2 regions of the Mesorhizobium sp. M0615 genome follow, and region 2 is predicted to be linked to the other one. Evidence: predicted binding sites of a transcription regulator. Region 2 holds the regulator's gene; the other holds the start of a gene.

Region 1 (16,265 bases), on a different contig from region 2:
CGGATGCCAAGCGCAAATACGACCGCGCCGCCGACCTGTTCAAGCGCGGTGCCGGCACGCAGGCCGACTACGACACCGCCGCCGCGACGCTGGAGACCGCCAATGCGCAGGTCGGCCAGGCGCAGGCCAACCTCGCCGTCGGCGGTCTGCCTGCGCGTCCCGAAACGATCAAGGCGGCAGACAATCAGGTCAAACAGGCGCAGTCGGCGTTGGAACAGGCTGAGTGGCGGCTATCGAAGCGCGTGCTGGCGGCACCCTCGCCCGGCCGCATCAATGACGTCATCCGCAATCCCGGCGACACCGCTGGTCCGACCGCGCCTGTCATTTCGATGTTGCCGGACGGTGCGGTGAAGCTCAGCGTCTATGTCCCGGAAAGTGCGTTCTCGTCGATCAAGGTCGGCACGCTGCTTGTCGTGCATTGCGACGGCTGCGGGCCGGAGGTGAAGGCGCGCGTCAGCTATGTCTCGCCCGACCCGGAATTCACCCCGCCGGTGATCTACTCGCTCGAGAACCGGCAGAAGCTGGTCTACCTCGTCGAGGCGCGGCCTGAGGGCAAGGCGCAAGCGCTGCAGCCGGGACAGATCGTCGATGTCGAGCTGGCGGCCTCAAAATGAACGCCATCGACGTTCATGGCCTGGTCAAGCGTTTCGGCGACAAGACTGTCGTCGACCATGTGACGATGACGGTGGCCGAGGGCGAGATCGTCGGCTTTCTCGGGCCCAACGGGTCCGGCAAGACGACGACCATCCGCATCATGTGCGGCCTGCTGACGCCCGACGAGGGCGAAGGTACGGTGCTGGGTTTCAACATCCGCACCGAGTCGCTCCGCATCAAGCGCGAAGTCGGCTACATGACGCAGAAATTCTCGTTCTACGAGGATTTGACGATCGGCGAGAATCTCGAATTCGTGGCGCGGCTCTACCGGCTGAAACCGGTCGAGGAGCATGTGTCGAAAACGCTGGAAGAGCTTGGCCTGACGAGCCGCCGCAACCAGCTCGCCGGCACGTTGTCGGGCGGCTGGAAGCAGCGGCTGGCACTGGCCGCCTGCATCATGCACAAGCCGAAGCTGCTGCTGCTCGACGAGCCGACCGCCGGCGTCGATCCGAAGGCGCGGCGCGAATTCTGGGACGAGATCCACCGGCTGGCGAGCGGCGGTCTGACCGTGCTGGTGTCCACCCACTACATGGACGAAGCCGAGCGCTGCCACCGCATCAGCTACATCTCCTACGGCAAGATGCTGGCCACCGGCACGGTGGACGAGGTGGTGACGAATGCCGGTCTGACCACCTTCGTGCTGCAGGGACCGCGCCTCGACCAGGTCGCCGATGCACTCAGGGACCGGCCCGGCGTCGACCAGGTGGCGCCGTTCGGCGCGACGCTGCATGTCGTCGGCTCCGACAAGGCAAAGCTCGAAAAGGCGCTCGCCGATGTCGAGAAGGAGCACAAGGGCGTCAGCGTAAAACCCGGCGAGACCAGCCTCGAGGACGTCTTCATCCAGTTCATGTCCGGCTCGAAGGACAATATGGCATGAACAGCGTCTTCTCCTTCGCCAGGCTCGGTGCGCTGCTGATCAAGGAATTCATCCAGATGCGGCGCGACCGCATCACCTTCGCCATGATGCTGGGCGTGCCGCTTTTGCAGCTGGTGCTGTTCGGCTACGCTATCAACAACGATCCCAAAAGCCTGCCTGCCGCACTGGTGGCGACCAGCAACGACCCCTACACCCGCGCCATTGTCGCAGCCCTGCAGACGACCGGCTACTACCGCTTCGACCATGTCGCGCAAAGTGCCGAGGATGCCGAATTCCTGATGGCGCGCGGCGATGTCGCCTTCGTCGTCACCATCCCGGCCGATTTCGGCCGCCGGGTGGAGCGCGGCGACAATCCGCAGATACTCATCGAGGCCGACGCCACCGACCCGGCCGCCGCCAGCGGCGCCATCTCGACGCTAAGCAAAGTGGCCAGCCAGGCGCTGCTTCGGGCGCAAGGCATGCAGGAGGCGGCGAGTGAGGCCGCCAGGGGCCAGCTCGATGTGGTGGTGCACCAGCGCTACAATCCGGAAGGCATCTCGCAATACAACATCGTGCCCGGCCTGCTCGGCGTCATCCTGCAGATGACCCTGGTGATGATGACCTCGATCGCGCTGACCCGCGAGACCGAGCGCGGCACGATGGAAAACCTGCTCGCCATGCCGTCCAGCCCGTTTGAGATCATGCTGGGCAAGGTGCTGCCCTATCTTGTGGTCGGTGGCGTCCAGGTGGTGGTGGTGCTGGCGGCGTCGAAGCTCTTGTTCGCCATCCCCTTCACCGGTTCCATGTCGCTGCTGCTTACAGCCGTATTGGTGTTCGTGCTGGCGCTGGTGCTGCTTGGCTACACCATCTCGACCATCGCCCGCACGCAGATGCAGGCGCTGCAGCTGACCTTCTTCTTCTTCCTGCCGTCGATCCTGCTGTCCGGCTTCATGTTCCCCTATCGCGGCATGCCGGGCTGGGCGCAGACCTTCGGCGAGATTTTTCCGCTGACGCATTTTCTGCGCATCACCCGCGCGGTGATGCTGAAGGGCGCCGAACTGCCGGCGGTTGCGGGCGAGATCGCCTGGCTGGTCGGGTTCGTGGCCTTGTTTGCCGGCGTCGCATTGGTGCGGTTCAGGCGCACGCTCGACTGAGCGTTCAGGAATTGAGCGATCGCGGACCGCTGACGAACGGACTGCCTCTGACATAGAACCGCAGCGGGCGGTCCGCATCCTTCGTGATGCCGATGCGGATGCCTTGGCCGATGTCGCTGGCCTGATGCTCGTCGGCTGCCAGCCATAGCGGGCCTTGGCGGCACAGATCGAGGCCGTCCAGCGAACGGTCGATCCGCAATGCCTGGGCGAGCCGCCCCGGCCCGCGCGCCAGGTCGCGCAGGCGCTCCACGCCCCGGTTCAGCCGCATGATGGCGATGCCTTCGAGCGGCTCCAGCGCCCGGATCAGCACGCCGGTGCCGGTGCCCGGCCCCTCGCTCGAGACATTGAGCATCCAGGAGACCCCATAGGCGAGATAGACATAGGCGTGCCCGGGCCCGAGAAACATCGAACGGTTGCGCGGCGTCATCCCGCGATAGCCGTGACCGGCGGCGTCGCCGGTGACATAGGCCTCGGTCTCGACGATACGGCCGCCGACGATGCCTTCCGGCAATTCCCGCACCACGAGCTTGCCGATGAGATAGCGGGCGAGATCGGCCGTATCATCAGGCAGTTCGGCACGATCGAGCGGATGGTGGCTGGTCATGCTACCGCCGCCGTGTTTCAAGGTATCCGTTCGACCCATTGCGCGCGCGACTGCCCCGGCTCGAACGGATCGCCGAAATACTGGGTCTCGCGAACCACCTTGCCATCGACGAACTCCATGATGCTCACCGTATAGGACGGAATCCCGTCATAGGTCAGGACATACTCGGTGATCCAGAGGTCGCCTGACCCGGTGATCCGCCGCACGGCAAAGCGCTTCCGGTTGGGCTGGGCGGCGCGCGACGGCTGGATGTTGTGCCGTCCGCTGATGCGCTCGCCTGACTGCGGATAGTCAAGCACCGCGTCCTCGCGATAGATCTGATGCTCCGTCTCGAGATCATTGGCATCGGAGGCAGCCCAATGGCGATCGAGAGCCGCCCTTATCTCAGCGTCTGCCATATCGGTTCTCAGGCCGCGGCCATGATCTCGGCATAGGTGGTGAAATCGACATTGCCGCCTGACAGCACGACGGCGACGCATTTGCCCGACAGTTCGATCTCGCCTGACGAGAGCGCCGCCAGCGCCACGCAGCCGCCGGGTTCGACCACCAGCTTGAGATGGGCCATGGCGTCGCGCACCGCCTGTGCGGCCGCCTTGTCGGAGACGGCGATGGCGCCGGCCAGGTTCTTGCGGTTGATCTCGAATGTGATCGCGCCGGGCTCGGCGGTGAGGATGGCATCGCAGATCGAGCTGTGGCCGGGCTCGTTGGAAACCCTTTTTCCTTCGATCAGCGAGCGGCGGGTGTCGTCGAAATGCTCGGGTTCAACGGCCCAGACTGCTGTGGCCGGCGAGGCATCCTTGACGGCGATCGAAATGCCGCTCGTCAGGCCGCCGCCTCCACAGGGAATGACGACCGCATCGAGGCTGACGCCGAGCGCTTTTGCCTGGCGCATCAGTTCGAGACCGATCGTGCCCTGGCCGGCGATGATGGCCGGATCGTCGAAAGGAGGCACCAGCACCATGCCCTTGTCCATGTAGGGTCGCACCACCGTCATGCGGTCGTCGCGAAAGCGGTCGAACGGCACCACTTCGGCGCCCATCTTGCGGACATTGGCGATCTTCATCGCCGGCGCGTCGGCCGGCATGGCAATGACCGCCTTGACGCCGAACATGGCAGCCGCCGCGGCGACGCCCTGAGCATGGTTGCCGGAGGAGAAGGCGACGACGCCGCGGCTGCGCTCTTCTTCGCTCAGCGAAGACAGTTTGTTGTAGGCGCCGCGGAACTTGAACGAGCCGGTGCGCTGCAGCGTCTCCGGCTTGAACAGGATGCGGCCGCCGAAGCGTTTGTTGAGTTCCAGCGATTCGATCAAGGTCGTTTCGGCGATCAGGCCGGAGAGCCGCGCGGCGGCGGCATGGATGTCGGCGATGCCGGGAAGCGTGGTCATGGCGAAGTCCTGAAAGGGATGAGATCGGCGCATGGTGCACGCAAAGGCAGGCCACGCACCAACGAAAAAATGTGACCGTTACAAAGTTTGGCGGGCATGAGCGGCGACGAGGGTCAAACTGGCCCACCTCTCCCGCCTTTATCAGCCGGGCCGTATCGGCTAAGGGCGGGGGAGCAGAATCCCGGACCGCCAGACATGACCGCCAAGCCAAAACCCCTGTTTCTCGGTATCGACACCGGTGGCACCTATACCGATGCCGTGCTGTGGTCGGAACAAGGCGGGCCAAAAGGCAAGGTGCTGGCCAAGGCCAAGGCGCTGACCACGCGGCACGATCTTGCCGTCGGCATTTCCGGCGCGGTCGATGCGGTGCTGGGAAAATCGGCCACCGATCCGGCCGCGATCAAACTCGTGTCGATGTCGACGACGCTCGCCACCAATGCGCTGGTCGAGGGCCAGGGTGGGCGTGTGGCGCTCATCATGATCGGCTTTACCGGGGCCGACCTTGCGCGCGACGGGCTGAAGACGGCGCTCGGCACCGATCCGGTGGTGTTTTGTCCGGGCGGCCATGACGTGCACGGCAATGCGGCCAAGCTCGATCTGTCGGGGCTGGGAGCAGCACTCCCTGAACTCGGCGCCTCGGTGTCGGGCTTTGCCGTGTGCGCCTATTTCGCCACCCGCAACCCGGCGCATGAACTCGCCGCGCGCGACCTCATCCGCGAAAAGACCGGCCTGCCGGTGACCGCCAGCCATGAATTGTCGGCCAAGCTCGGCGGTCCGCGTCGCGCGCTCACCACCTTGCTCAACGCCAGGCTGATCTCGATGATCGACCGGCTGGTGGCGGCAACCGAAGGATTTTTGGAAGCCCGCAACATCGCAGCGCCCCTGATGGTGGTGCGCGGCGATGGCGCGCTGGTTTCGGCGGCGTTTGCCCGCCAGCGGCCGATCGAGACCATCCTCTCCGGCCCGGCCGCCAGCCTGGTCGGCGCCCGCCACATGACGGGCCTGGACAACGCCATGGTGTCCGACATTGGCGGCACCACCACCGATGTCGCCGTGCTCGACGGCGGCCGTCCTCGGCTCGATCCCGAAGGCGCCACCGTCGGCGGCTTCCGCACCATGGTCGAGGCGGTCGCCATGCGCACCTTCGGCCTCGGCGGCGATTCCGAAGTGGCGCTGGAAGATGGCGCGCTCAACCCGAAGATCCTGCTCGGGCCGCGTCGCTTGGTGCCGCTGGCGCTGGCCGGGATGATGCATGGTGCTTCAGTGACATCCGAACTCGAACGCCAACTGCGCGCGCCCAATCCCGGCCGCATGGATGGCCGTTTCGCGTTGCGCACCGGCGTGCCGGACAGGCTCGCCGCCGGCCTGACCGCGCCCGAGGCGAAACTGTATGAACTGATTGGTGCCGTGCCGCTCGCCATCGACAGGCTGCTCACCTCGAACGCCCAGAACGCCACGCTGAACCGGCTGGTCTCGCGCGGTCTTGTGCATATCTCGGGCTTCACCCCCTCGGACGCCGCCCATGTGCTCGGCAAGCAGGCCAACTGGGACCCGCTTGCGGCCCGGCTCGCCGCCGAACTGTTTGCCCGCAAGCGTGATGGGCGAGGCCAGTACATCGCGCCGTCTCCGGAGGCGATTTCCGAACGCGTGCTGCTGACGCTCACGCGCTTGTCGGCCGAATACATTCTGGAGACAGCCTTTGCCGAGGATGGGCTGGATGGCGCCGCCACCGTCGCGCATGCGCTGGTGCAGCGCGCCGTCGATTCCCATCCCGGCATCGCAAGGCTCAGCGTCGCGCTCGATCGTCCGGTCATTGGCCTCGGCGCCTCGGCGCCGCTGCACTATGCCGGCTTGGCCGAGCTGGTCGGTAATGAGTGCGTGGTGCCGGAGGATACCGATGTCGCCAACGCGCTCGGCGCCGTCGTCGGCCAGGTCCGCGTCTCCGCCGAAGCCCGCGTCAGCCAGCCTAAGGAAGGTTTGTTTCGTTTGGCGTCGGGGCAAACGGTGCGCGACTTCACGGACGAGGCCGAGGCGATCGCGGCAGCGGAGGCTGATGTGCGGGCGATTGTGGCCGAGCGGGCGAAGGATGCCGGCACGGATAATGCCGAGATCGACGTTTCGACCGAGTTCAAGGTGTCTACGGTTGAGGCCCAACGGATGTTTATCGAAGCGCATGTGGTGGCGGTTGCATCGGGTCGGCCGAGGATCGCGGTTTAGGTAATCTCCCCCCTTGGGGTCCCCTTGGGGGGAGATCAGCAGCTTCAAAATCCCCGGCTTCACCCTAAGCTGAATTGACCCTTCACCCCTGACATGCCAAACGCCGCAAAGCCTTTCATCTGGAGAAGCCCTGATGACCGATCGCGTCGAGATCGCCGGATTACGGATTGCCCGCGAACTGCATGACTTTGTCGGCGAAGCGCTGCCGGGTACCGGCATTGCCGCCGACGCCTTCTGGAACGGCTTTTCGGCCATCGTCCATGATCTCGCGCCGAAGAACCGGGCGTTGTTGGCCAAACGCGACGCCATGCAGGAACAGATCGACGCCTGGCACCGCGCCAATGGCGCGCCCATCGATATGGAGGCCTACAAAAGCTTCTTGCGTGAGATCGGCTATCTCGTGCCCGAAGGGCCGGTCTTTTCCGTGTCGACCGACAATGTCGACCCCGAGATCGCCACCGTTGCCGGGCCGCAGCTGGTGGTGCCGGTGATGAATGCGCGTTATGCGATCAACGCCGCCAATGCCCGCTGGGGTTCGCTCTACGATGCGCTCTACGGCACCGACGCCATTGCCGAGACCGGTGGCGCCGAGAAGGGTAAAAGCTTCAACCCCGTGCGCGGCGCCAAGGTGGTTGCCTGGGCGAAGAGTTTTCTGGACGAGTCCGTGCCGCTCACCTCGGGCAAATGGGCCGGCGTGAACGGGCTGACGGTTTCGGGTGGCACCTTGCGGCTCGGCGCCGGCGCCGGCGGCACCACGCTGGCCAACCCGAAACAATTTGCCGGCTATCGCGGCGACGGCGCCAACCCGGAAGCCATCCTGCTGGTCCAGAACGGCCTGCACATCGAGATCCTCATCGACCGCACCAACCAGATCGGCCGCACCGACCCGGCCGGCATTGCCGACGTGATCCTGGAATCGGCGCTGACCACCATCCAGGACTGCGAGGATTCGGTCGCGGCGGTGGATGCCGAGGACAAGGTCATCGTCTACCGCAACTGGCTCGGCCTGATGAAGGGCGATCTGGCGGAGGAAATCAGCAAGGGCGGCAAAACCTTCACGCGCAAACTCAATCCGGACCGCGCCTGGACCGCGCCCAGTGGTGGCGCGCTGAGCTTGCCTGGCCGCTCGCTGATGCTGGTGCGAAACGTCGGTCACCTCATGACCAATCCGGCCATCCTCGACCGCGATGGCAACGAGGTGCCGGAAGGCATCTTGGATGCGGCGATGACGGCGCTGATCGCGCTGCACGATGTCGGCGCCAACGGGCGTCGGATGAATTCCCGCGCGGGCTCGATGTATGTGGTGAAGCCGAAGATGCATGGGCCGGAGGAAGTCGCCTTCGCAGTCGAGATTTTCGACCGCGTCGAAGCGCTGCTCGGTATGGCGGCAAACACCATCAAGATGGGCATCATGGACGAGGAGCGGCGCACCACCGTCAACCTCAAGGAGGCGATCCGCGCCGCCAAGGAACGCGTCGTGTTCATCAACACCGGCTTCCTCGACCGCACCGGCGACGAGATCCACACCTCGATGGAAGCCGGCCCGATGATCCGCAAGGGAGACATGAAGCAGGCCGCCTGGATTTCCGCCTACGAGGCGTGGAATGTCGACGCCGGGCTCGAATGCGGGCTCGCCGGTCATGCCCAGATCGGCAAGGGGATGTGGGCGATGCCCAATCTGATGGCGGCGATGCTGGAACAGAAGATCGCGCATCCTAAGGCCGGCGCCAACACCGCCTGGGTGCCGTCGCCGACGGCGGCGACGTTGCACGCCACGCACTATCACAAGGTCGATGTCCATGCCGTCCAGGCGGCGCTCAAGAGCCGGCCGAAGGCGAAGCTCGATGATATATTGTCGGTGCCGGTGGCGGTGCGGCCGAACTGGACCCCCGACGAGATCCAGCGCGAGCTCGACAACAATGCGCAAGGCATTCTGGGCTATGTCGTGCGCTGGATCGATCAGGGCGTCGGCTGCTCGAAAGTGCCGGACATCAACGATGTCGGCCTGATGGAGGACCGTGCCACGCTGCGCATCTCCTCGCAGCACATCGCCAACTGGCTGCACCACAAGGTGTGCTCGCAGATCCAGGTGATGGATTCGCTGCGGCGCATGGCGGCGATCGTCGACCTGCAGAACGCCGGCGACCCGCTCTACCGCCCGATGGCCACCGATTTCGACAATTCCATCGCCTTCCACGCCGCCTGCGACCTGGTGTTTAGAGGCCGCGAACAGCCGAATGGCTATACGGAACCGGTGCTGCACGCACGGCGGCTGGAGCTGAAGGCGAAAGAGCGGGCGAATTAGCGCCTGCATTTCCCTCCCCCTTGAGGGGAGGGTGGCCCGAAGGGCCGGGTGGGGTCCTGCGTGAAGTGCGGCGACTCCCTTCGGACGACACTACAAGCAATGTCATTGCAGAGGCCCTTTCTCGGCTCGGCTCCAAAAAGATCGACCATTCTTCGGCGACCCCCACCCTGCCGCTTCGGGGCCACCTTCCCCTCAAGGAGGAGCGTTACGCCGCCTGCGCCACCCGCTCCGACATCATGCGGTAGGAAATCGCCTCGGCCAGGTGAATGCGGCCGACGGTTTCTCTCGCTTCGAGATCGGCCAGCGTGCGCGCCACTTTCAGCACCCGATGATAGGCGCGCGCGGAAAAGCCGAGCTTTTCGCTGGCGTCCTTCAACAGAGACAGGCCGGCGGCATCCGGCATCGCGATGTCCTCGATAACAGAAGGCGAGCAATGCGCGTTGGTGGTCGCGCTGGTCACGCCGAGCCGCTCGAACCGTTCGCGCTGGATGGTGCGGGCGCGCGCGACGCGCTGCGCAACGGCGGCACTTTTCTCCGCCCGATCCGGCCGCGCCCGATCCGGCCGGATCAGATCGGCGGCCGAAACCGCAGGCACCTCGATCCTGAGATCGATGCGGTCGAGCAGCGGGCCGGAAATGCGCGCCTGGTAGTCGGTGCGGCAGCGCTCACCGCGCAGGCAGCGATAGCCGGGCTCGCCGGCCATGCCGCAACGGCACGGGTTCATCGCCGCCACCAGCTGGATGCGCGCTGGATAGGTGACGCGGTGGTTGGCGCGCGCGATCATGCAGTCGCCGGTCTCCAGCGGTTGGCGCAGCGCATCCAAGGTCTGCGGCGTGAATTCGGGAAACTCGTCGAGGAACAGGACGCCGTTATGGGCAAGCGATACTTCGCCCGGCCGCGCCCTGATGCCGCCGCCGACCATTGCCGCCATCGAGGCCGAATGGTGCGGGGCGCGGAACGGCCGCCGGTCGGTGAGCTTGCCTTCGCCGAGCTCGCCGGCCACCGAGGCGATCATCGAGACTTCAAGAAGTTCCTTCGGTGCCAGTGGCGGCAGAATTGAAGGCAGCCTCTGCGCCAGCATCGATTTTCCCGAGCCGGGAGGCCCGACCATCAACAGATTGTGGCCGCCGGCCGCCGCCACTTCCAGCGCCCGCTTGGCGCTTTCCTGGCCCTTGATGTCGCAGAGGTCGGGCAGGTCGCGCGCCGAGACATGGATGCCGGGCTCGGGCCGCGACAGCACCTGCGTGCCGCGAAAATGATTGGCGATGGCAATCAGGCTGCGCGGCGCCAATATGTCGAAATCCTTGCCCGCCCAGGCCGCTTCTGGCCCGCAGCCGAACGGGCAGATCAGGCCCTTTCCCTCGGCATTGGCGCCGATCGCGGCTGGCAGCGCACCGGCCACCGCGGCAATGGTACCGTCGAGCGACAATTCACCCAGCACGACATAAGACGCCAGCATGTCGCCGGGAATAGCGCCGAGCGCGGCCATCAGGCCGAGCGCGATCGGCAGATCGTAATGGCTGCCTTCCTTGGGCAGATCGGCAGGCGCCAGGTTGACCGTCACCTTCTTCGACGGCATCGACAGGCCCGACGCATGCAGTGCCGCCTGCACGCGCTCGCGGCTTTCGGCCACCGCCTTGTCGGCCAGCCCAACGATCTGCATGCCGACCTTGCCCGGCGCGATCATCACCTGGACATCGACCGGTACGGCCTCGATGCCCTGGAAAGCAACCGTGCGAACCCGCGCCACCATCTTGCTTTGCCCCCGGATATCAGCTCGCCTCGGCCTTGTGGTTCAGACCGCGAGCGACGTCAGGACAAGACAACCATAGATTTCAGGCCAAGGCAAGAACATTACAGGAACATGCATTCGTGGTGGTTGCAGCGCGCTGTGCCGGTTGCAAAAACGGAAGATGGTTGAGCAAAATGGAACGGCTGCTCCGCCTCCTCGACCGCGTTAACAAAGGCGACTAGGCCCTTCGGCAATCTGAGGGTGTTGCTTCTAAGCGGTGATGAAGGCATCGACCGAACCTGAAAGCGATCGATCGATCGCGACCTGCGGTGGAAGCCACTCCATGACAGGATATCTGAAAGGCCAAGGCAGGGCGATCCGGCGCGAAGAGCCGCTCTCCAGAAAAATCTCGTTTACAAGGTCTATGAACCGCCCGCGGTCTCGTTCGATTCGTTTCAAAGTTTGCGAACGAATGTAATCCCGGGGAATTCGTCGCTCCTTCAGCGCTAAGACAGCCTCCGCGATGGATCGAGGATCGGGTGGAACTGTGAGCGAATAGTCGTCATCCAGATAAAGGTCTCGGCCGCCATGGTTCGGCGTCGTGACCACTGGAAGGCCCGCGAGAAGATATTCCGTGCTGGCGAACATTGGTCCTTCCAGGTGAGAGAGACAGATTCCCACGGCTGCACGATTTAGATGCGTGTTCACCTGAGCCGGTGCCAATCGGACCGGCTTGCCGGTGCCGTCAAACTCGTTGATAAAGACGTGATGCGGCGCGAGCTCCCTATGCCGATTTATTCGCGCTCTTTCCGACTCCGTCGTGGAGGATCCGCTTGAATCTCGATAGAAGACAAATGCGCAACGCTGGATGCCAAGCGACAAGTCATGGCGCTTCCACGGAGCCAGCTGCGCATTGTAGATTGCATCAAATTCTACAGGGACGTCATCGAGAGGCCTGAATATGTGTTCGGAGGTTGTTGACGTCTTGTTGTGCAGGACGGCGGCCTCGCCGGACTGGTTCAACAGATCAGCCTCTGCCTGAGTGTTGGATAGGAAGATTAGCGAGTGACGGGGGTTCTTGAGTCTATGCAGAACGGCATAGGTCCGGATGGTTTTGACGCTAGCACTGTTTTCGACGGACCAGGTTGGCGAGATGAGAAACCAGGCGCGGTGGCTGCGTGGACGGAAAGGCATATGACTTGCTAATCCGAGCGGCGTACCGGACATTCCCGAATAGGATATGAACGGATCGTCCGACAGCAAACTGGCCTGAAGAGCAGGTTGCGACTTCGCGGAAGGGTGCCCTTTTCTGAGGTTGTGGCCATGACGCAGCATGGCTCTGACAATCTCGAATTTGGTAGGAGGGCGATACCCGTGCTGTAGGGTCAACATGCGGCAATTGCGATCTTGAGTGCGGAGAAAAACTCGCTTCGATAGAGAGAAATTTGGCAAAGAAACACCGCCATTTGATCGACGGAATATCTCAGGCGATCAAATCTGGTGTACGGAGAAGCGCCTCTTGAAAGAAAACATCGTCCCAAGCGGAGCTGGTTCTCACATCGCGCTACCAACCGTATCCGTTTGCGTAGGCTGTTTCAATCAAGAGGCATTCATCGACACTGCGATCCGATCCGTAGCGGCGCAGACATACACTGCGTTCGAATGCGTGGTGGTCGATGATTTTTCGACCGACGGTTCCCGCCGAAGGATTGAAGAGTGTCTGTCCCAGCTTGGCGACAGTCGTTTCCGCTTTCTGCCCCGACTGCAAAATGGCGGGCAGTTGACAGCAATGATGACCGGGCTTGACGCGACAGCCGGGCCCCTGATCTCCTTTCTTGACGGTGACGATGCTTGGCATCCTGACTTCATAGAATGCCATGTGAGAGCGCATCTCAGCCAAACCCGTATCGCGGCAATGTCGAGCTCCGATGAGGTGGTGATAGATACGGCCGGCAACCTGCTTGCGGGCGGTCATCCCGTATTCCACCTGAACGACCCGCGATCGATGCCGAAAATGAGCGGCTACCTGCATGTCGACACCGAAGCTGACCCGACATTATTATTTATTGATCGGGGTACCGTGGGTTGGTTTTGGTCAACCACATCGGGGATGATGTTTCGTCGAGCTCCGCTTGAAATCATGCGTCCATCCGATCCGGACGAAATAAGGATATGTGCCGATGGTTATATGGCTCGTGCCGCCCATATGATCGGCGGAACCGTGAGGATTGGGCGGGCTCTTGGCAGTTATCGGCTTCACGGCGGCAATGGCTGGGCGGACGGGCGCATCCTGGGTACCGGAGTTGGCCTCGGCAGGATGTCGCCTGATACTGAAATAGCGATACGGCGGGCACTGGCCAATCGTTGGTGCGAAGTGGCGCCGGGACTGGCGCATTTAATCTCCCGCCACTCAATGCGCAGGACCTTGGTCGACCTGATCGGACTGTCTGCGGCTTTTGCATTGCTGGAAAAGAACTCCGATGCGGGTTTTCTGCTGAAAGACTGGGCAACACCACAGCGAAAATTGCAGACCAGACTTATCGGTCTCCTTCCTCCGAAACTGAGGCCTCGGCGCTTCCGGGACATAGTTTGATTTGATGAGCCGCTTGCTCGGCAGTCTTACCCGATAAAGAGCATCTTTCGATGCTTCTCTGGACCCACCAAAGTCCTCCGTAGCAACGCACACTACGCGGCCAAATTCCGCCGCTTCGCCTCTACCGCGTCCCAGAACAGGCTGGCGATATCCGCGCCACCAAAGCGTTGCACTTCGCGCACGCCGGTTGGCGAGGTCACGTTGATCTCGGTCATGTAGTCGCCGATCACGTCGATGCCGACCAGGATGAAGCCGCGCTCTTTCAGCGACGGGCCGATGCGGGCGCAGATTTCGCGTTCGCGCTCCGTCAGCTCGGTCTTTTCGGCGCGGCCGCCGACATGCATGTTGGAGCGGGAATCGTGGTCGGCCGGCACGCGGTTGATGGCGCCGACCGCCTCGCCGTCGATCAGGATGATGCGCTTGTCGCCCTTGCGCACATCCTTCAGATAGCGCTGGACGATATACGGCTCGCGTGACAGCTGGGCGAACATTTCGAGCAGTGAGGCGAGGTTGCGATCGTCTCCCTTGAGATGGAAGATGCCGGCGCCGCCATTGCCATAGAGCGGCTTGACGATGATGTCGCCGAATTCCTTGCGGAAGGCCGCGACCTCCTGGGGATCCTTGGTGATCAGCGTTTCGGGCATCAGATCGGGGAATTCGGTGACGAAGATCTTTTCCGGGCTGTTGCGCACCCAGGCCGGGTCGTTGACGACCAGTGTCTTCGGGTGAATGCGCTCCAGAATGTGCGTGGTGGTGATGTAATTCATGTCGAAGGGCGGATCCTGGCGCAGCAGGATCACATCCATCTCCGACAGGTCGGTGCGCACCTTGTCGCCCAGCGTATAATGATTGCCCTTCTCGTCGCGGAGCTTCATCTCTTCGATGCGGGCAAACACCTTGCCGCCCAGCATCGACAGCCGGTCGGGCGTGTAGTGGAACAATTGGTGGCCGCGCCGCTGCGCCTCCAGCGACAGCGCAAAAGACGTGTCGCCGGCGATCGAGACGGTGGAGACATGGTCCATCTGGACGGCGATCTTCAGGGTCATCTTCCGGTCTCCAGCAGGCTCTGTCGCCGATATACGGAACTTGGCGGCTTCTGCCAATCGCGCTTGCTTGGCCCAGACCTTTACCGGTCGAAGACCAGCCGGGAGTAACCGAGGAAGGACAGCGCCATGGCGACCAGCGAGGCGACGGCAAGTGCCGCCAGCGGCGGCATTGCCGGCAGCGCGAACAGGATGGCGCAGTAGACGAGATAGTTGACAATGCTGGTGGCGATGCCGACGCCGCCATAGCGCGCGCCCTCCTGCGCCACGCCGCGGCTCGACGGCGAAAAGGTCAGGTGCCGGTTGATCTGCCAGGTGACGCACAGCGCAAAGCCGATCGACAGGACACGGGCGACGAAGGGACCGAGCGGCGTCACCGCCAAGAGCAGCCAGAGCACCGCGGCATCGGCGACGAAACCAACGCCGCCGGCCAGGACGAAGCGGGCGAGCCGGCTCACGGCCTCAGGCGGCCCGGGGCGTCTTGCCCGGTTCGGCCTTCGCTGTTTCGCTCGTGCGTTCGCGCCGTTCGACCCGGCCCGACGGAACCGAGAGATAGAAAATGCGTTTCTGCTCGGCGCGTCCGCGCGATACCGAATCGAGGATCAGTCCGGTCACCATCGCAAGCATCGAGAGCAGCAGCAGGCCGACCGACAGCACCCAGGTCGGCATGCGCGGCACGAGGCCGGTCTGGGCGAATTCGATCAGCACCGGCGTCATCAGGGCAAGGCTCGACGCCAGGAAGAAAATCGCGAAGGCGCCGAAGAAGCGCAGCGGCTGCGTTTCCTTCATCAGCATGGCGAACATCCACAGGATCCTGGCGCCGTCGCGATAGGTCGACAGCTTCGACGACGATCCCTCAGGCCGGCGGCCATAATCGAGCGCGATCTCGCTCACCGGCAGTTTGAGCTGCGAGGCATGCACCGACATTTCGGTCTCGATCTCGAAGCCGCCGGAAACCGCGGGAAAGCTCTTGACGAAACGCCTCGAGAAGACGCGGTAGCCGGAGAAGATGTCGGTGAAGTCGGCGCCGAACAGCCGCTTGTAGAGGCTGTTGAAGATGCGGTTGCCGAAGGCATGGCCGGAACGGCCGGCATCGTCGGTGACGCCGCGCCTGGTGCCAACCACCATGTCGCAGCGCTCGGTCTGCAGGATGTTGATCAGCAGCGAGGCATCTTCCGGCGCATAGGTGCCGTCGCCATCGGCCATCAGATAGATGTCCGCATCGATGTCGGCGAACATGCGCCGCACGACATTGCCCTTGCCCTGGCGCGGCTCGCGGACGACGATGGCGCCCGCTGCGCGCGCCTTGAGCGCGGTCAAATCCCTGGAATTGTTGTCATAGACATAGATCTCGGCCGATGGCAGCGTCTCGCGAAAGCGCCGCACCACCTCGGCGATGGTCAGTTCCTCATTGTAGCAAGGCAGGAGCACGGCAATGGCCGGCTCATGGCGGACTTCGTGCGGCATTTCCGTCTCCCGACACCCGGCGGAGCCTCCGGCCGCGCTCATATGCGGCCTCGCTCAGGCGACTTTACTATTTATTGAAGCTGTTAAGGCTAGGTTTAAGGCCGCAGTCTTTCCGACGAAGGTCATGATGATGAACGCAGCCAAGGCGGGTGCTTCCTCCTGGAAGTCCGATATGACGCTGGCGTTGCTTGCCATGCTGGTGGTGCTGGCCGTCAATGCCGCCACGGGCTTTCGCGAATTGAGCAATGCCGGCGGC
Region 2 (16,265 bases):
GATGGCTGGATGAGGCCGGGGGCACGTCGGCAATTATCGGTTGCGTCAACTGGCGGTGGAGCCTTGTAGCACAAAATCTGTTCGCACCTCCGCGCAACCTCGTTTGGCAGCAGCGTCAATGTCTGGGTTTCATTCGGCTGCAGCGTCCGTCACAGTGCCTGGAACATCGCTGCGACGGTGGTAGCCTCCTCTGACGAGCGGACATTTCTTCACGGAGGCGGCACTGCCCGACTACAACGCCGCCGTGACAGCGTTGGCTTGGTCACGCATATTGACCTTTCTGCAATCATTATCGTGAACACCGCAATTGTGTGCAGTCCGGTCCGCCACGAAGGAGGCAGATTGAAAGAAGGACTACCGATGACCAGAAACGCCGACCATACGGAGGGTGATCCGTTCTACCATGGTACCGGGCGGATTTGAAACCCCGGGATCTGCTGAGCGTCGGCCATCCTTCCAATTTCAGAGATCAACCACTGTCATGGATATATTTCTCCCAGACACTTGAAGCCGCCATCTGGGGAGCAGAGCTTGCAACGGGTGACGGTCGTCAAAGGATTTATATCGTAAAGCCGACGGGGTTTTTCATGGATGACCCTAACCTGACCGATAAAAAATTTCCCGGTAATCCGACGAAATCCTACCGCTCCCGTGATCCGTTGCTCATCCTGGGTGAACTGGGTGAATGGCAGGGTCATACACCGGAACAATTGAAGGCAATGCACGATGGGCTTGCTCGCCTGAGAGCGGAGGGCCAGGATATGATTGAGGATTGAGCGTCCTTGCCAGGTGATGGTCGATTCCGGCGCTGTGGACGTGATCACGCGGACTTTCGCGCTTTGCGCGTTCATGTAGCATAGGGGTCTGGGGCGCAAGGGGCAGACCCGATGGCTGGACGTGGCCGGGGCACGAAGGAAGGCGAAGGCGCCGAGGCAAGCGTCAGCGAACGCTCGCTGTTTGCCGATAGTCCCTATGCCGAGCCGCTGCCCCTCGCGCTGCCTGAGCCGCATCCCGGCGTCGCGCCTGCGCTGCCCGGTCACGCGTTGCCGGCGCAAGTCACAGCGCCCGGATCTATCGCCCGTCTGCGCAGACGGCTTCGCCGTCCGTCATGGCCCGCGCTCCGCCGCAGCCTTGCCGTGGCCGCCAACACGGAGCTCGACCGGGGCGTCGCCTTCCTGCTGGTGCCGGTTTTCCTGGCGGCCGGCGTCATCATTTATTTCTCGCTGGCCGGCGAGCCCGGCTTTGCGCAGCCAATCGCCATTGTGGTGCTGGCGACATGTTGCGCTGTCGCCACGCGATCGCGGCCGAGGACGCATCTGTTCTGCATGGCCGCGATGCTGTGCGCGCTCGGCGTCGTCGCCGCCAAAGTCGAGACCTGGCGCGCCGGAACGCAGATGCTCGGCTCCGAGATTCAGACACGGCTGACCGGCCGCGTCGTCAGTCTCGAACAGATGGAAAGCGGCCGCATCAGGCTGACGCTCGACGTGGTTTCGACCGCTTACCCCGAGCTGCGCTACGCCCCGGAGCGGGTCAGGCTCTCGGCGCGGACCGTTCCCGCCGATATGACCGCCGGCTCCCTGATCACCGGCTATGCCAGGCTGTTGCCGCCGACCGGTCCGGTGCGGCCGGAGAGCTACGATTTCTCCTTCGACAGCTATTTCACCGGTATCGGCGGCAGCGGCTTCTTTCTCGGCAATCCGAAAACCATTGCTACGCAGGGACCGCCGCCGCTGACCGCGCGGCTCTCCTCGGCAATCGAGAACGCGCGCGAAAACATTGCCGACCATATCAGGGGCAAAATCGGCGGCGCCGAAGGCGAGATTGCCGCGGCGTTGATTGTCGGGGTGCGCGCCGGCATCCCGGACGAGGTCAACGAAGCGATGCGGCGCACCGGCATCTACCACATCATCTCCATCTCCGGCCTGCACATGGCGCTGGTTGCCGGCACCATCATGGCGTTGCTGCGTGGCGCCTTTGCGCTGTTTCCCGATTTCTCTTCGCGCCGCCCAGTCAAGAAATATGCAGCAGTGGCAGCACTCGTCTCCATCGCCGCCTATCTCGTCATTTCAGGCATCGTGGTCGCCGCCGAGCGCAGTTTCATCATGCTAGCGGTCATGCTGGTCGCGGTACTCTTCGATCGTGCCGCGCTCACCATGCGCAATCTGGCGATCTCCGCCATTGCCGTCATCCTGGTGTCGCCGCACGAGGTGGTCGGTCCCAGCTTCCAGATGTCGTTTGCCGCCACAGCCGCCCTTGTCGGCGCCTATGCCGGCTGGGCCGATTACCGCGCCGACAAGGTGAGAACGCCGCTGGCAAAGCGCTCCTTCGTCGGCTTCCTGTCGCGAAAATTCGCGCTGGCCATGGGCGGCCTCGCCATGACCTCGATCATCGCCGGCAGTGCAACCTTGCTGTTCGCCATCTGGCATTTTCAGCGTGTGTCGCCGCTCAGCCTGATCGCCAATCTGGCCGTGATGCCGATTGTTTCGTTGATCGTCATGCCCTTTGCCGTGCTCAGCGCACTGGCGATGCCGTTCGGCGCCGACGGGCCGTTCCTCTATGTGATGGGCAAGGGTCTGATGGCGATGATCGCTATATCGGCCTGGATTTCCGAGCGCTCGCCGGTCGACGCCGTCGGGCTGATCTCCATCCGCTCGGTGCTGTTGGTGGCGGTCGCCCTCGTCATCGCCACCATGGCCACCACCTGGCTCAGGCTGGCGGCCGTGCCTTTCGCGCTGGCCGGCCTGTTGACGGTGCCGCAGGTGCTTACGCCCGACGTGCTCATATCCGAGGACGCACATCTGGTGGCCATGCCGATAGGTGGCGGCGAACTCGCCCTCAACCGCGAACGCTCCAACGAATTCACCACGGACAATTGGAAACGGGCGCTGCGGGCCGAAACCATTATCCCGCCCGAGATTTTCGAGGCAACAGATACGCGGTTCGATCTCGATCCGCTCGATCTGCCGCCCGGGTCGCCCTTCTATTGCATGGGCGATCTCTGTATCGCCCGACACCCTTCCGGAGCCATTGTAGCCCTTGCCAAAGACCGCAAGACGGCGCGGCCGGCCTGTGCCTTCGCTAGCCTGATCGTCATCGATGACGCCACGGCCTACAATCCGTGCCGCGACCCGCTGGTGCTGGTCGTGACGAAGAAACAGCTGGCCCGCGACGGCAGCGCCGCCGTCTTCTTCGATCCGCAATCGGCAGCTGCAGCGCCAACCATCCGCTTCGCCGTCGACAAGCCGTATCGCCCCTGGCACGAGCAGCGCCGCTTCTCCCGCGAAGCGCGCGGCCTGCCGCCTTACAACCAGCGTGAAAAGTACAAACCCAAGCCGGCTCAGTAGCGCCGGATCAATCCGACAAGCTTGCCCTGCACCTTCACCCTGTCCGGTCCAAAAATGCGGGTCTCGTAGGCCGGGTTGGCGGCTTCCAGGGCGATCGAGGCGCCCTTGCGGCGGAAGCGTTTCAGGGTCGCTTCCTCATCGTCGACCAACGCCACCACGATCTCGCCGGGGCTGGCTGTGTCGGCATTGCGGATGATGACCGTGTCGCCATCGAAAATGCCGGCCTCGATCATCGAATCGCCCTTGACCTCGAGCGCGTAGTGTTCGCCGCCCATGATCATGTCGGGCGGCACCGAGATCGAATGGGTCTGATGCTGGATGGCGTCGATCGGCACGCCGGCGGCGATGCGTCCCATCACCGGGATTGAAATCGAGGAAACGGCATCGTCATTGCCGGCAGACATCGAACGCGACGGCGAGCCCGGCTTGATCTGGCGGCCGAGACCGCCTTGGCCCATCCCGCCTTGTCCCTGGCCGCCTTGCCCTTGGCCGGCTTGACCAAGACTGCCCTGAATGACGCTCGGCGAAAACTTCCTCGCCGCGTTGAGGCCTGGTGCGATCGAGTCGGGTAGCCGCAGCACTTCCAGCGCGCGCGCCCGGTTCGGCAGCCGGCGAATGAAACCGCGCTCCTCAAGCGCTGTGATCAGTCGGTGGATGCCGGACTTGGAGGCGAGGTCGAGCGCTTCCTTCATCTCGTCGAAGGACGGCGGGATTCCGCTCTCCTTCAGGCGTTCATGGATGAACATCAGAAGCTCATGTTGTTTGCGCGTCAGCATCGCGGCCCCCAAGGGTTCTGAAACCAGAATCGGAAAAAACAAACCCAGAACAAACACTATCTGTTCCAGTTGTGTTCCGCAACCTTTTAAAGTTTAATGAATGTGTTGACGTTTTGTTCAGCGTAACGTTCGGCGCTGCGAGCGCCGCCTGCCCATTTGCCGGCAACGGGGTGAAACGAAGACAAAGTGCCTGCGTCGTCGGCTATGATCGCCGCTTCCTTTTCGGACGGGGCTGCGCAGCATCCGCGCCGGGTTCGCTCTGGGCATAGACCTGCAGCGTGTAGCCGATGTGAGCGGTCATCAGAGTTTTCGCACGTTCGACGTCGCGATCGAGGGCCGCTTCCATCAGGGCGGTATGGTGTTCGATCGCCACGGCGTCGCGCAGGGCCGCCACGGCCTTCCGGTGTCCATCCGTGCGGCCGGCGGCGGCGCGCAGCGTCGGGGCCAGACCCAGAAAGCGGTGATGGCGATGCAATTGGTCGGAAATCGTCGCATTGAACTGCTGCAGCCAGCTGGATGTCGCGGCACTGAGCAGCGCCGCATGGAAGGCATCGTGTTTTTCGTACCACGCGTCGACCGCATCATCCGATGGATCGTCGAGAACAGACCCGCACCGTGAGAGACGATAGTGGGCGGCAACGACCGCGTCTTCCCACTCACGGTCGCCTTTCTCGATCGATTCCACCAGCAGGGGCAGTTCGACCACCAGCCGCGCACGCGCCAGATCCTCGAGCTCCGCCCGAGAGACAGAAGCGACCGCAAACCCGCGGTTGCTGATGGCGGTCACAAGCCGTTCCGCCTCCAGCCGCGACAGCGCCTCGCGCAACGGCGTCCAGCCGATGCCGTAGGTGTTGCGCAGCGTGCTCAGCTTCAACGGCGCCGCGGGCGCCAGCCGGGTCGCAAGAATATCGCGCCTGAGCACGCGATAGGCCGCTTCCGTCTTCGAGGTCTGCTCGTCATCCAACATCGTGATCCATCAGACATAAATGCTCGGCTGATCATTATATATCAAAGCCTTTCAACGGAAGAATTATATATAATGTTTGACAGCTCAAGGGGCGACCACTCAAGATCGCCGGCATGTTTCGGCGGCAGGCTCCGCCGCGCGCGTTTGTCCATGGAGGGGCGCCGGATCATGAGCACGACACCCGATCTCGCTACAATCGAAGCAATGGATGCCGCCGATCCGCTGCGCTCCATGCGTGAACGCTTTGTCTTACCGCAAGGCGTAATTTATCTCGACGGCAATTCGCTGGGTGCCGCGTCACCAGCCGTCTTCAGCGAATTGCAGCAGGCCGCCACGCAGGAATGGGCGCACGACCTCATTCGCGCCTGGAACACCGCTGGCTGGTTCAACATGCCGGTGGAACTGGGAGATCAGCTCGGACGACTGATCGGCGCGGCTGACGGGCAGACGGTGGTCTGCGACACAACCTCGATCAACATCTACAAGCTGCTGCACGCCGCGCTCGGCATGCGGCCGGCTCGGTCGGTCATCGTTGCCGAGGGCGACAGTTTCCCGACCGACCTCTACATGGCCGAAGGCGTCGCCTCGACCCGGCCGGGAACGCGGCTGCGGCTGGAGGGCGTCGACGCGGCCGCAATCGAGGAGCTGATCGACGACAGCGTTGCCGTCATCCTGGTCAACCACGTCAACTACAAATCCGGCCAGTTGCGCGACATGGCGGCGCTGACGCGCAAGGCACATGACGCCGGCGCGCTGATCATCTGGGATCTCTGCCACACGGCCGGCGCCTTGCCGGTCGAACTTGACCGTGCCAATGCCGATTTCGCCGTCGGCTGCACCTACAAATACCTCAATGGCGGCCCGGGCTCGCCGGCCTTCATCTACGCGGCCGAGCGCCACCATGGTGATATCAGCCAGCCGCTCAGCGGCTGGTGGGGCCATGCGCGGCCCTTTGCCTTCGAGCAGGGCTTTGCCGTCGGCAGCGGCATCCGCCGCTTCCTGTGCGGAACGCAGCCGGTGCTGTCGATGCGGGCGCTCAAGGGCGCGCTCGATATCTGGAACGACGTCGACATGGCGGCGGTGCGCAGAAAAAGCATCGCGCTGACCAACCTGTTTATCCAGCTCGTCGAAGCCAGATGCGGCGCCTACCGGCTTGAACTGGAAAGTCCTCGCGACGGCAGCCAGCGCGGCAGCCAGGTGTCGTTCCTCCACCCGCATGGCTATCAGGTGATGCGGGCGCTGATCGAGCGCGGCGTGATCGGCGATTTCCGGGCGCCGTCGACCATCCGTTTCGGCTTCACGCCGCTCTATGTCGGATATGGCGATGTCTGGCAGGCGGTCGAAGTCCTGGAGGATATTCTGCGCACCGGCGCCTGGCAGGACGCCCGCTTCGCGGTGAAGACCGCGGTTACGTAAGAAACTAGAGCAATTTCAGGAAAAGTGTGAAGCGGTTTTCCGTCCGAAATTGCGTCAATCAAAGAGCTAGAGCATTTCGCCGTTTCCGTTAAACGGTGAAATGCTCTAGAGCCGGGTGCGGACCGTCCAGAGCTCCGGAAACAGCACGACCTCCAGCATCTTCTTCAGATAGGAGGCGCCTGAGGTGCCGCCGGTGCCGCGCTTCAAGCCGATGATGCGCTCGACCGTTGTGACGTGGTTGAAGCGCCAGCGGCGGAAGTAATCCTCGAAGTCGACCAGCTTCTCGGCCAGTTCGTAGAGCATCCAGTAGCGCTGCGGGTCGCGGTAGACGGTTTGCCAGGCAGCCAGCACGTCTTCGTTCTCACCGCGCGTCTCGCGCCAGTCCGTGCGCCCGGCATCGGCGCCGATGTCGAAGCCATTGCGCGCCAAAAGCAGAAGCGCCTCGTCGTACAGCGACGGCGTGGCCAGGATCGCTTCCAGCCTGTCCGTAAGATCGCGCCGGTGCTTGTGCGGCCCGAGCATGGCTAGGTTGCGGTTGCCGGCCATGAACTCGATGGCGCGGTACTGCCACGACTGGAAGCCCGAGGATTGGCCGAGCGCGTCGCGAAACTCGGTGTATTCGCTTGGCGTCATCGTGCGCAGCACGTCCCAGGCATTGTTGAGCTGCTCGAAGATGCGCGCGACGCGAGACAGCATCTTGAAGCTCGGTTCGAGGCGGTCGGCGCGGATAGAGCGGATCGCGGCGCCGATCTCGTGTAAAGCGAGCTTCATCCACAATTCCGATGTCTGATGCTGGATGATGAACAGCATCTCGTCATGGGCCGAAGACAGCGGCGCCTGCGCATCGAGCACCTTGTCCAGCTGCAGATAGTCGCTGTAGGACATCCGCTCCTTGAACGACATCTGCGCGCCATCGGACGCCGGATCGTGCGGCTTAATCAATTGCTCTTCTCCGCGCGCAACCGGAAGCGCTGGATCTTGCCGGTCTGGGTTTTGGGCAAGGCGTCGATGAACTTCACCGAACGCGGATATTTGTAGGGCGCGATCGTTGCCTTGACGTGGTCCTGCAGGCGTTTGACGGTCAATGCGTCCGGCGAAACACCTTGCACAAGCACGATATGCGCCTCGACGATCTGGCCGCGTTCACCGTCCTCGGCGCCGGTCACCGCGCATTCGGCGACGTCGGGATGCGAGAGCAGCGCCGCTTCGACCTCGGGGCCGGCGATGTTGTAGCCGGCGCTGACGATCATGTCGTCGGAACGCGCGGCGAAGTGGAAGAAGCCATCCTCGTCCTGCGTGAACGTATCGCCGGTGAGATTCCAGCCGTCGCGGACATAGTCCTTTTGCCTGGCATCGGCCATGTAGCGGCAGCCGGTCGGGCCGCGCACCGCCAGCCGGCCAGTAGAGCCGCGCGGCAACTCCCGCATCTCGTCATCGACGATGCGTGCCTGATAGCCGCCGACGGGTTTGCCGGTGGAGGCCGGCTTCATGTCGTCGAAGCGGTTGGAGATGAAGATATGCAGCATCTCGGTGGCGCCGATCCCATCGAGGATCGGCTTGCCGGTCTTCTCAGTCCATTCCTCGAAGACAGGCGCCGGCAGCGTCTCGCCCGCCGAAACCGCGACGCGCAGCGAGGACAGGTCAGCGCCTTGATCCATGGCCTTGAGCATGGCCCGATAGGCGGTTGGAGCGGTGAAGGAAATGGTCGCTTTGTAGGTCTCGATGATGTGGATCATGTTGGGTGGCGTCGCCTGTTCCAGCAGCGTCGCCGCGGCGCCGAAACGCAGCGGGAAGATGGCGAGCCCGCCAAGACCGAAGGTAAAGGCAAGGGGCGGGGAGCCGACGAAGATGTCGTCGGGCGTCACCTCCAGGATTTCGCGGGCATAGGCGTCGGCGACGATCAGCAGGTCGCGGTGGAAATGCATCGTCGCCTTCGGCACGCCGGTGGTGCCGGAGGTGAAGCCGAGCAGGGCGACATCGTCGCGGCCGGTGTTGACGGCAGTGAAGGTGACCGGCTTGTCGAGGGCGGCGCGGTCGAGTTCCGCGTCATGGTTGGCCGTGCCGTCGAAGCCAATGACCTGCTTGAGATACGCACTGCCCTTGGCGCAGGCGGTCATCTCGTCCATCAGCCTTGTATCGCAAAGCGCAACCGTGATTTCCGCCTTGTCGACGATCTTGGCGAGTTCGCCGGCGCGCAGCATCGGCATGGTGTTGACGACCACCGCGCCAACCTTGGTGGCGGCCAGCCAACAGGCGACCATGGCCGGGTTGTTGGCCGAGCGGATCAGCACCCGGTTGCCCGGCTTGACGCCATAATTCTCGACCAGGGCATGGGCGAGCCTGTTGGTCCAGTCGGACAGTTCCTTGTAGGTGCGGCGGCGGCCATTGCCGATCAGCGCGGTGTGGTCGCCGAACCCTTTTTCGACCAGCCTGTCGGTCAATTCGACGCCGGCATTTATGTGGTCGGGATAGTCGAAGCCGTCGAGCAAAAACTCCGGCCATTGCTCCGGCGGCGGCAGGTTGTCGCGCGTGAATGTGTCGATATGCGCTGATGGCCCAAGCATTTTCGGCTGCCCCTGTCTGCCTCGCGCCCATGGCTGAACAAGGCGCAGGATCGCACCAGTCGAAATTTGTTTCAAGCCTAAAATGTTTTTAGGTCGCAGGATTGACGCCGCCCTGTTCGGCGGCCATTCCTGTCGACTGAACTGAAGCCATCCGGGAGGGATGCAGATGCTCCAACATCGTGTTGCCGATTGGGACAATGCCTACGCCAACGGCGACAACATTGCCGGCAGCAATCGCTGGCCGGCCGCGTGGGACACACCGGCACAGGCTTTTCGCGACACAATGTCGGCGTCCGGTCGGGCCAAGCTCGACATCGCCTATGGCGACAGCCCGCGCAACAGGCTCGATCTGTTCCTTCCCGATGTCATGCCCAAAGGGCTCGTCGTCTTCATCCATGGCGGTTACTGGAAGGCGTTCGACAACAAGCCATGGTCGCATCTGGCCAACGGCGCGGTTGCCAATGGCTTTGCCGTGGCAATGCCGACTTACACGCTTTGTCCCGACATACGCATTTCCGGCATCGTCAGGGAAATCGCGGCGGCGATCGGCAAGGCGGCGACGATGGTCGGCGGGCCGGTGATGCTGACCGGGCATTCCGCCGGCGGCCATCTCGCCTCCAGGATGGTGACGACAACGACACCCCTGGCCGCCGATGTGGCGGGCCGCGTTCGCAATGTCGTCTCGATCTCCGGCGTCCATGACCTGCGGCCAATCATGCGCACCGGGATGAATGGGACACTGGCCATCGATGAAGCGGAAGCACTGGCCGAAAGCCCGGCGCTGCTGCGCCCGATGGATGGCGCACGCATCACCTGCTGGGCCGGCGGCGGTGAGCGGGCGGAGTTCCTGCGCCAGAATGCGCTGCTTGCCAACATCTGGATCGGCCTCGGCGCCACGACCAGCACAGTGGTCGAGCCGGACCGGCATCATTTCAGCATCGTCGACGGGCTTGCCGATCCGACACATCCGCTGACGCGGACATTGCTGGCGGAGTAACAACCAGTCTTGTCTCTTGGAATTAACGGTTTGGATCCGCGACCTCAGCGCAACATCAGAATGCTGCAAGCAGCGCCTGCTTCTGCCGCCGGAGCGAAGGGCTCGCGCACGATCAGGCCGTTGGCGTCGGCCAGCATTCTCAGCATCGAGGAATCCTGGATGCCAAACGGCGTCGCCACCAATGCGCCGGCTTCTTCCCGGACCACGGCGCGCACATAGTCTTGCCTTAGATCATTGGCCGGCATCGAGGCGCCAAGCTGAGCCTGGCGGATGTCCTGCCGGTGGGGACGGCCGCCGAGCTGCGCCAATAGCGGCTTCAGGAACAATTGCGAGCAGACCAGGCTCGCCACCGGATTGCCGGGCAGGCCGATGCACCTGATATCGCCCAGCCGCCCGAACATCAGCGGCTTGCCCGGGCGCATGGCGAGCTTCCAGAAGTCGAGGTTCATGCCTTCGCCGGTCAGCACGTCATGAACGAGATCATGGTCGCCGACCGAGGCGCCGCCGAGCGTGACGATGACGTCGGCTTTCGCATCGACCGCCTTTTTCACCAGCGCCGCGATCGCTTCCTTGCGATCGGCCGCTATACCGAGATCGAGCGCGCGAGCGCCGACCGACTGCGCCACAGCAGCGACGCCATAGGCGTTGGACGAGATGATCTGGGCGGGGCCAGGTTCGCTGCCCGGTGGCAGCAATTCGTCGCCGGTGGCGATGATGGCGACCAGCGGCCGTTGCACCACGTTCAACCGGGGATGATTGGCCGACGCCGCCAGCGACAATGCAGCCGGATCGAGCACGCGGCCTTTCTCCAGCAGCACGTCGCCTTGGGCAAAATCCAGTCCAAGGCGGCGGATGTTGCGGTTCTTCGCCGTCGGTTCGGTGACCTCGATCCGGCCACCGCCGAGATCGCGAACATTTTCCTGGATGACGAGGGTGTCTGCGCCTTCAGGCAGCGGCGCGCCGGTGAAGATGCGCACGGCTTCCGCCTTGCCGACAGCGCCGTCAAAGCCGCGCCCTGCAGGCGCCGTGCCGATCACCGAAAGCCTCGCGGGGAGGGTCGCCACATCCTGCGCCCGTGCGGCATAGCCGTCCATGGCAGATGCATTGAAAGGCGGCTGGGTACGCAGCGCCACGACCGGCTCCGCCAGCACCCGGCCGGCCGCATCCGCCAGCGCGACGCTTTCACCGGGCAACGCCACAGCGCCGTCGAGGAGGCGTTGAAGCGCCTCGGCGACCGGAACCAGCGCCATTACGAACCCGCCCTGTAGTCGCCGGACTTGCCGCCGGTCTTTTCCACCAGCCTGATGCCGGAAATCACCATGGCACGGTCGACCGCCTTGGCCATGTCGTAGATGGTCAGGCACGCCACCGACGCCGCGGTCAGCGCCTCCATCTCGACCCCGGTCTTGCCGGTGACGCGGGCAAGCGCGGTGACCCTGAGGCCGGGCAGCGTGGTGTCCGGTTCGATGTCGACCGACACCTTGGTCAAAAGCAGCGGATGGCAGAGCGGGATCAGCTCATGCGTCTTCTTGGCCGCCATGATGCCGGCAATGCGCGCGGTACCCAGCACATCGCCCTTCTTGGCGTCGCCGTCGAGGATCATCTTCAGGGTTTCGGCCCGCATCGACACAAAGCCCTCGGCGACCGCCGTGCGCGTCGTCTCCGCCTTGTCGCCGACATCGACCATGTTGGCCTCGCCCTTGGCGCCGAGATGGGTGAGGGCGGCTGCCATTGTCAGGCTACCTCTGCCTTCGCCTTGCCTGTCAAAAGCAGCCGCGTTGCCGCAGCGACATCCTCTTGCCGCATCAGGCTCTCGCCGACGAGGAAGGTGCTGATGCCGGTCTTTTGCATCCTGAAGCAATCGTCGTGGGTGAAAATGCCGCTCTCGCTGACCAGCAATCGGCCGCCCGGCACCATCGACGCCAGCCGTTCCGAGGTTTCGAGGCTGGTCTCGAATGTTCTGAGATTGCGGTTGTTGATGCCGATCAGCTGCGACGACAGTTTTACCGCGCGCTGCGTCTCGGCCTCGTCATGCACCTCGATCAGCGCATCCATGCCGAGTTCGAATGCGGTCGCTTCCAATTCGCTGGCCAAGGCATCATCGACGCTGGCCATGATGATCAGGATGGCATCAGCGCCCCAGGCGCGAGCCTCGTAAACCTGGTAAGGGTCGAACAGGAAATCCTTGCGCAGCGCGGGCAGGGCGACGGCGTTGCGCGCATTGGTGAGAAATTCCGGCGCGCCCTGGAAGGATGGCGCATCGGTCAGCACCGAAAGACAGGCGGCACCGCCTTTCTCATAGGCCTGCGCCAGTGCGGGCGGGTCGAAATCGGCACGGATCAAGCCTTTGGAAGGGCTAGCCTTTTTGATCTCGGCGATCAGGCCGAAGCTGCCCGATCTGCGCTTCGCCTCAAGCGCCCTCAGAAAGCCACGCGGTGCGTCGGCATCCTTGGCTCGCGCCTTGATCTCGGCCAACGGTATCCGCGCCTTCGCCGCCGCGATCTCGTCGCGTTTGTAGGCCTCGATCTTGCGCAGAATGTCAGCCACGGCTCATCCGTTCGAAATCTCGACCAGCCTGTCGAGCACGCCCAGCGCCCGGCCGCTGTCGATGGCCTGTGTGGCCGCGGCCATGCCGTCGGCAAGCGTCGTCGCCTTGCCGGCTACCACCATGCCGGCGCCGGCATTCATCAGCACCGTATCGCGATAGGCGCCGGCAGCACCGCCCAGCATGTCGCGCAACGCCTTGGCGTTGTAGGCGGCGTCGCCGCCGCGCAACTCGTCCTTGGTGTGGCGCTGCAGGCCGACGGCTTCCGGGGTGAGCGTGAAATGGCGGATCTCGCCGCCGGCCAGTTCCGCCACCTGCGTTTCGCCGGTGGTGGTGATTTCGTCATAGCCGTCGCCATGGACGACCCAGGCATGCTCGGTGCCCAGCGCCTTCAATGTCTCGGCCACCGGCACGATCCATTCAGGCAGGAACACGCCGACCATCTGCCTGCTGACGCCGGCCGGATTGGACAGCGGTCCGAGCAGGTTGAAGATGGTGCGCGTGCCGAGCTCGACGCGGGTCGGGCCGACATGCTTCATCGCAGGGTGGTGCGCCGGCGCGAACATGAAGCCGACGCCGGCCTCCTGGATGCAGCGGCCGATCACCTCTGGCAGGATATCGATCTTGACGCCGAGCGCGACCAGCACATCGGCAGCGCCCGTCAGCGACGACAGGCCGCGATTGCCGTGCTTGGCGACCGGCACGCCGCAGCCGGCAATGACGAAGGCCGAAGCGGTCGAGATGTTGACTGAATGCGAATTGTCGCCGCCCGTGCCGACAATGTCGATGGCGCCCTCAGGAGCTTCGACGCGCAGCATCTTGGCACGCATGGTGGCGACGGCGCCGGAAATCTCGCTCACCGTCTCACCGCGCACACGCAAGGCCATCAGGAAGCCGCCGATCTGGCCCGGCGTCGCGTCGCCAGACATGATGATGTCGAAAGCTTCGCGCGCTTCGTCGAAGGTAAGCCCGGTTCCCGTGGCGACCTTGGCGATATGGGTCTTTAGGGCGCTCATTGGGCCAAGACGTTCATTGGGCTAGGGCCATTCATTGGGCGAGGGCTTGGGCAACGGCGGCCTGGTCGACGCTGACGGCGTACTGCGTCTGCAACTGCGCCACCAACTGGTCGAGCAGATCGTCGGACATGCCTTGCGTGAAGGATTTTTGCGCATCGTCGGGTACCGAGCTGGCGTCGGCTCCGGCCGGCTCGAACACTTCGGCGACCTTGAACAGGATCTGGCCGTCGCCGGTGGGCGAGGGGATCAGCCCGGTGCCGCCTTCGCCGACGCCGAACATCGCAGCAGCACCCTCCTTGCCGAAATCGACATCGTCGACCTCGCGCTTCACGCCGCGCTTGGTCTGCTTTTCAAGCTTCAGTTCGCCGGCGATGACGTCGAGTGTGGTGCCAGCCTTGAGGCGCTTGTCGAGTTCGTCTGCTTTCGCGGTCAGCCGCTTGGTCGTTTCCTCTGTCGTCCAGTCCGCCACCACGCGCTGGCGGACTTCGTCCAGCGTGCGGTCGCGAGCCGGCGTGATCGATGTCAGTTCATAGAACACGAAGCCGTTGTTAGGCGTGGTCAGGGCTTGATTCTCGGTGTTGGGCTCGGCTTCGAACACCGCCTTGATGAGGTCCGGCGATGCCGGCAGGTCCTTGATGATGGTGCCGTCCGGCTTGAGGCCGGTGCGGTCTATGGCCTCGACGGTGACGTCCTTGAGCTTGAGTTTGGCGGCGGCTTCGGCCAGCGTGCTGCCGGCGGCGCGGGTGTCTTCGTAATTGTCGTGCACGTCGAGCAGGATGCGGCTTGCTTCGCCAAGCGCCAGATCCTTGCGGATCTGGTCTGACACTTCCGCCAGCGGCTTCACCGTTTCCGGTTTGATCTCGGTAACGCGCAAAAGCACCGGACCGAACGCGCCCTGGACGACCGGGCTGACTTCGTTGACGGCAAGCGCGAATGCGGCATCGGCGACCGCCTTGTCGGTGATCTTATCCTTGGAGAGCGTGCCGAGCAGCGTGTCGGCCGGGGTCTTGCCCTGCGCGGTGACGATCTTGTCGAAAGTGGCGCCCGTCTTCAGCGAATCGGATGCCGCCTTGGCGGCGTCCGCGGAAGGAAACACCAGCTGTTCGATGGTGCGCATTTCCGGCGTGGTGTAGCGCCCCTTGTTCTTGTTGTAGTCGTCGCTGACCTGCTGGTCGGTCACGGCGCTGACATCCATGATGTCTTCGGGCTCGAGCCGAACATAGGAGAATTTGCGGTATTCTGGCGCCGCGTAGGTTTTCTTGTTGGCCTCGAAATAGGCCTGAAGCACGCTGTCGGATGGCGCCTCGATCGGCTCCACCAACGCCTTTGGCAAGATCAGATAGTCGATGGTGCGGTCTTCGCCGCGATAGAGCGCAACTGCCTTGAAGAAGGTGTCCGGAGCCTTGAGGCCGTCCGAAACCGCTTCGACGATCTGCTGGCGCACCGCCACCTGAGCCCGGTTCTTGAGATAATCCTCCGGCCGCATGCCCAGTTCGCGCAGCCGGGATTCGAACAGCCGGCGGTCGAACTGGCCATTCGGGCCCTGGAAGGCGGGTTCCTGCCGCGTTAGTTCGGCCAGCCTGTCCTTGGAGAAGCCAAGCCCGAGCTTGCGCGCCTGTTCGTCGAGGACGGCGCCGGACACCAACTGAGCCAGCACCTGGTTGTCGATGCCATAGGCCTTGGCCTGGTCGCGGCTGATGCGCTGGCCGATCTGCTGTTGCAGCATGGCGATCTGGCGATCGTAGGCGAGGCGGTACTCGGTGATCGACACGGTGGTGCTGCCGGCGGTGATCACCGCATGATGGCCGGCCAGGAAGCCGCCCGTCATCCGCGTGGTGACGCCCCAGGCAAGGAAACTCAACACCAGCAGCGACAGCAGGGCTTTCGCGACCCAGGTCCCTGCCGCGCTTCTCAATATACCAAGCATTGTTACTTCCGAGTTTTGCGCAGTTTTGCGTGCGCCCGAGTCTGAAACAAGCGCAATAGCGCCCTTCCGGCTCACTGTCGATTGCTTTGTGGCCTGATTTTGATAGGGAGGGCGAGACCCCAATGTCGCCCGGAGAACCAGATCCCCATGACGCCAGGAATTCGACCGCTCGTTGCCGGCAACTGGAAAATGAACGGCACCAGCGCTTCGCTGAACGAGCTCAGGATGATCGGCAACGGCTTCATGAGCGGGCTCGACGCAGAGACCGAAGCATTGGTCTGCGTGCCGGCGACCTTGCTGTCGCGCGCCGTCGAAATCCTGTCGCGCACGCCGGTGCGGGCCGGTGGCGAGGACTGCCACATCAAGGAAAGCGGCGCCTTCACCGGCTGTGTCTCAGCCGAGATGCTGAAGGATGCGGGCGCCAGCCACGTCATTGTCGGCCATTCCGAGTGCCGCGAACAGCGCAGCGAGGACGATGCCATCGTCCTCGCCAAGGCCTCGGCGGCGTGGCGGGCAGGGCTCGTCGCCATCATCTGCATCGGCGAGACCAAGGCCGAGCGCGAAGCGGGCACAGCACTCGACGTATTATCGCGGCAGGTCGCCGGCTCGGTGCCACCGAGCGCAACGCCCGCCAACACCGTTATCGCCTACGAGCCGGTATGGGCTATCGGCACCGGCCTGACGCCGACCCCCGAAGACGTGGCGGAGGCGCA

Evidence for each region. Region 2 encodes LexA, which represses DNA repair genes until DNA is damaged. Its sites were predicted from a motif close to TGTTCNNNNTGTGTTCNG; they were not measured.
Region 1: the regulator LexA is predicted to act here: its motif matches at 11,022-11,039, upstream of NKI46_RS06835 (YifB family Mg chelatase-like AAA ATPase).

The regions. Positions count from the first base shown of each region.
Region 1 covers NZ_JAMYQI010000003.1:332,246-348,510, reverse strand. The annotation lists gene NKI46_RS06875 (HlyD family secretion protein) at 1-614, shown strand, start outside; gene NKI46_RS06870 (ABC transporter ATP-binding protein) at 611-1,531, shown strand; gene NKI46_RS06865 (ABC transporter permease) at 1,528-2,664, shown strand; gene NKI46_RS06860 (DNA-3-methyladenine glycosylase) at 2,669-3,268, opposite strand; gene NKI46_RS06855 (nuclear transport factor 2 family protein) at 3,286-3,666, opposite strand; gene NKI46_RS06850 (threonine ammonia-lyase) at 3,675-4,652, opposite strand; gene NKI46_RS06845 (hydantoinase/oxoprolinase N-terminal domain-containing protein) at 4,848-6,869, shown strand; gene NKI46_RS06840 (malate synthase G) at 7,003-9,174, shown strand; gene NKI46_RS06835 (YifB family Mg chelatase-like AAA ATPase) at 9,380-10,927, opposite strand; gene NKI46_RS06830 (glycosyltransferase) at 11,177-12,241, opposite strand; gene NKI46_RS06825 (glycosyltransferase family 2 protein) at 12,426-13,499, shown strand; gene gshB (glutathione synthase) at 13,592-14,545, opposite strand; gene NKI46_RS06815 (GtrA family protein) at 14,626-15,000, opposite strand; gene NKI46_RS06810 (glycosyltransferase) at 15,005-16,009, opposite strand; gene NKI46_RS06805 (hypothetical protein) at 16,134-16,265, shown strand, end outside.
Region 2 covers NZ_JAMYQI010000018.1:71,681-87,945, reverse strand. The annotation lists partial or broken gene arr (NAD(+)--rifampin ADP-ribosyltransferase) at 361-776, shown strand; gene NKI46_RS26775 (ComEC/Rec2 family competence protein) at 888-3,344, shown strand; gene lexA (transcriptional repressor LexA) at 3,338-4,120, opposite strand; gene NKI46_RS26765 (GntR family transcriptional regulator) at 4,323-5,087, opposite strand; gene kynU (kynureninase) at 5,256-6,503, shown strand; gene kynA (tryptophan 2,3-dioxygenase) at 6,609-7,445, opposite strand; gene NKI46_RS26750 (AMP-binding protein) at 7,442-9,067, opposite strand; gene NKI46_RS26745 (hormone-sensitive lipase) at 9,234-10,064, shown strand; gene NKI46_RS26740 (molybdopterin molybdotransferase MoeA) at 10,109-11,314, opposite strand; gene moaC (cyclic pyranopterin monophosphate synthase MoaC) at 11,314-11,796, opposite strand; gene trpC (indole-3-glycerol phosphate synthase TrpC) at 11,799-12,611, opposite strand; gene trpD (anthranilate phosphoribosyltransferase) at 12,615-13,625, opposite strand; gene NKI46_RS26720 (peptidylprolyl isomerase) at 13,657-15,552, opposite strand; gene tpiA (triose-phosphate isomerase) at 15,700-16,265, shown strand, end outside.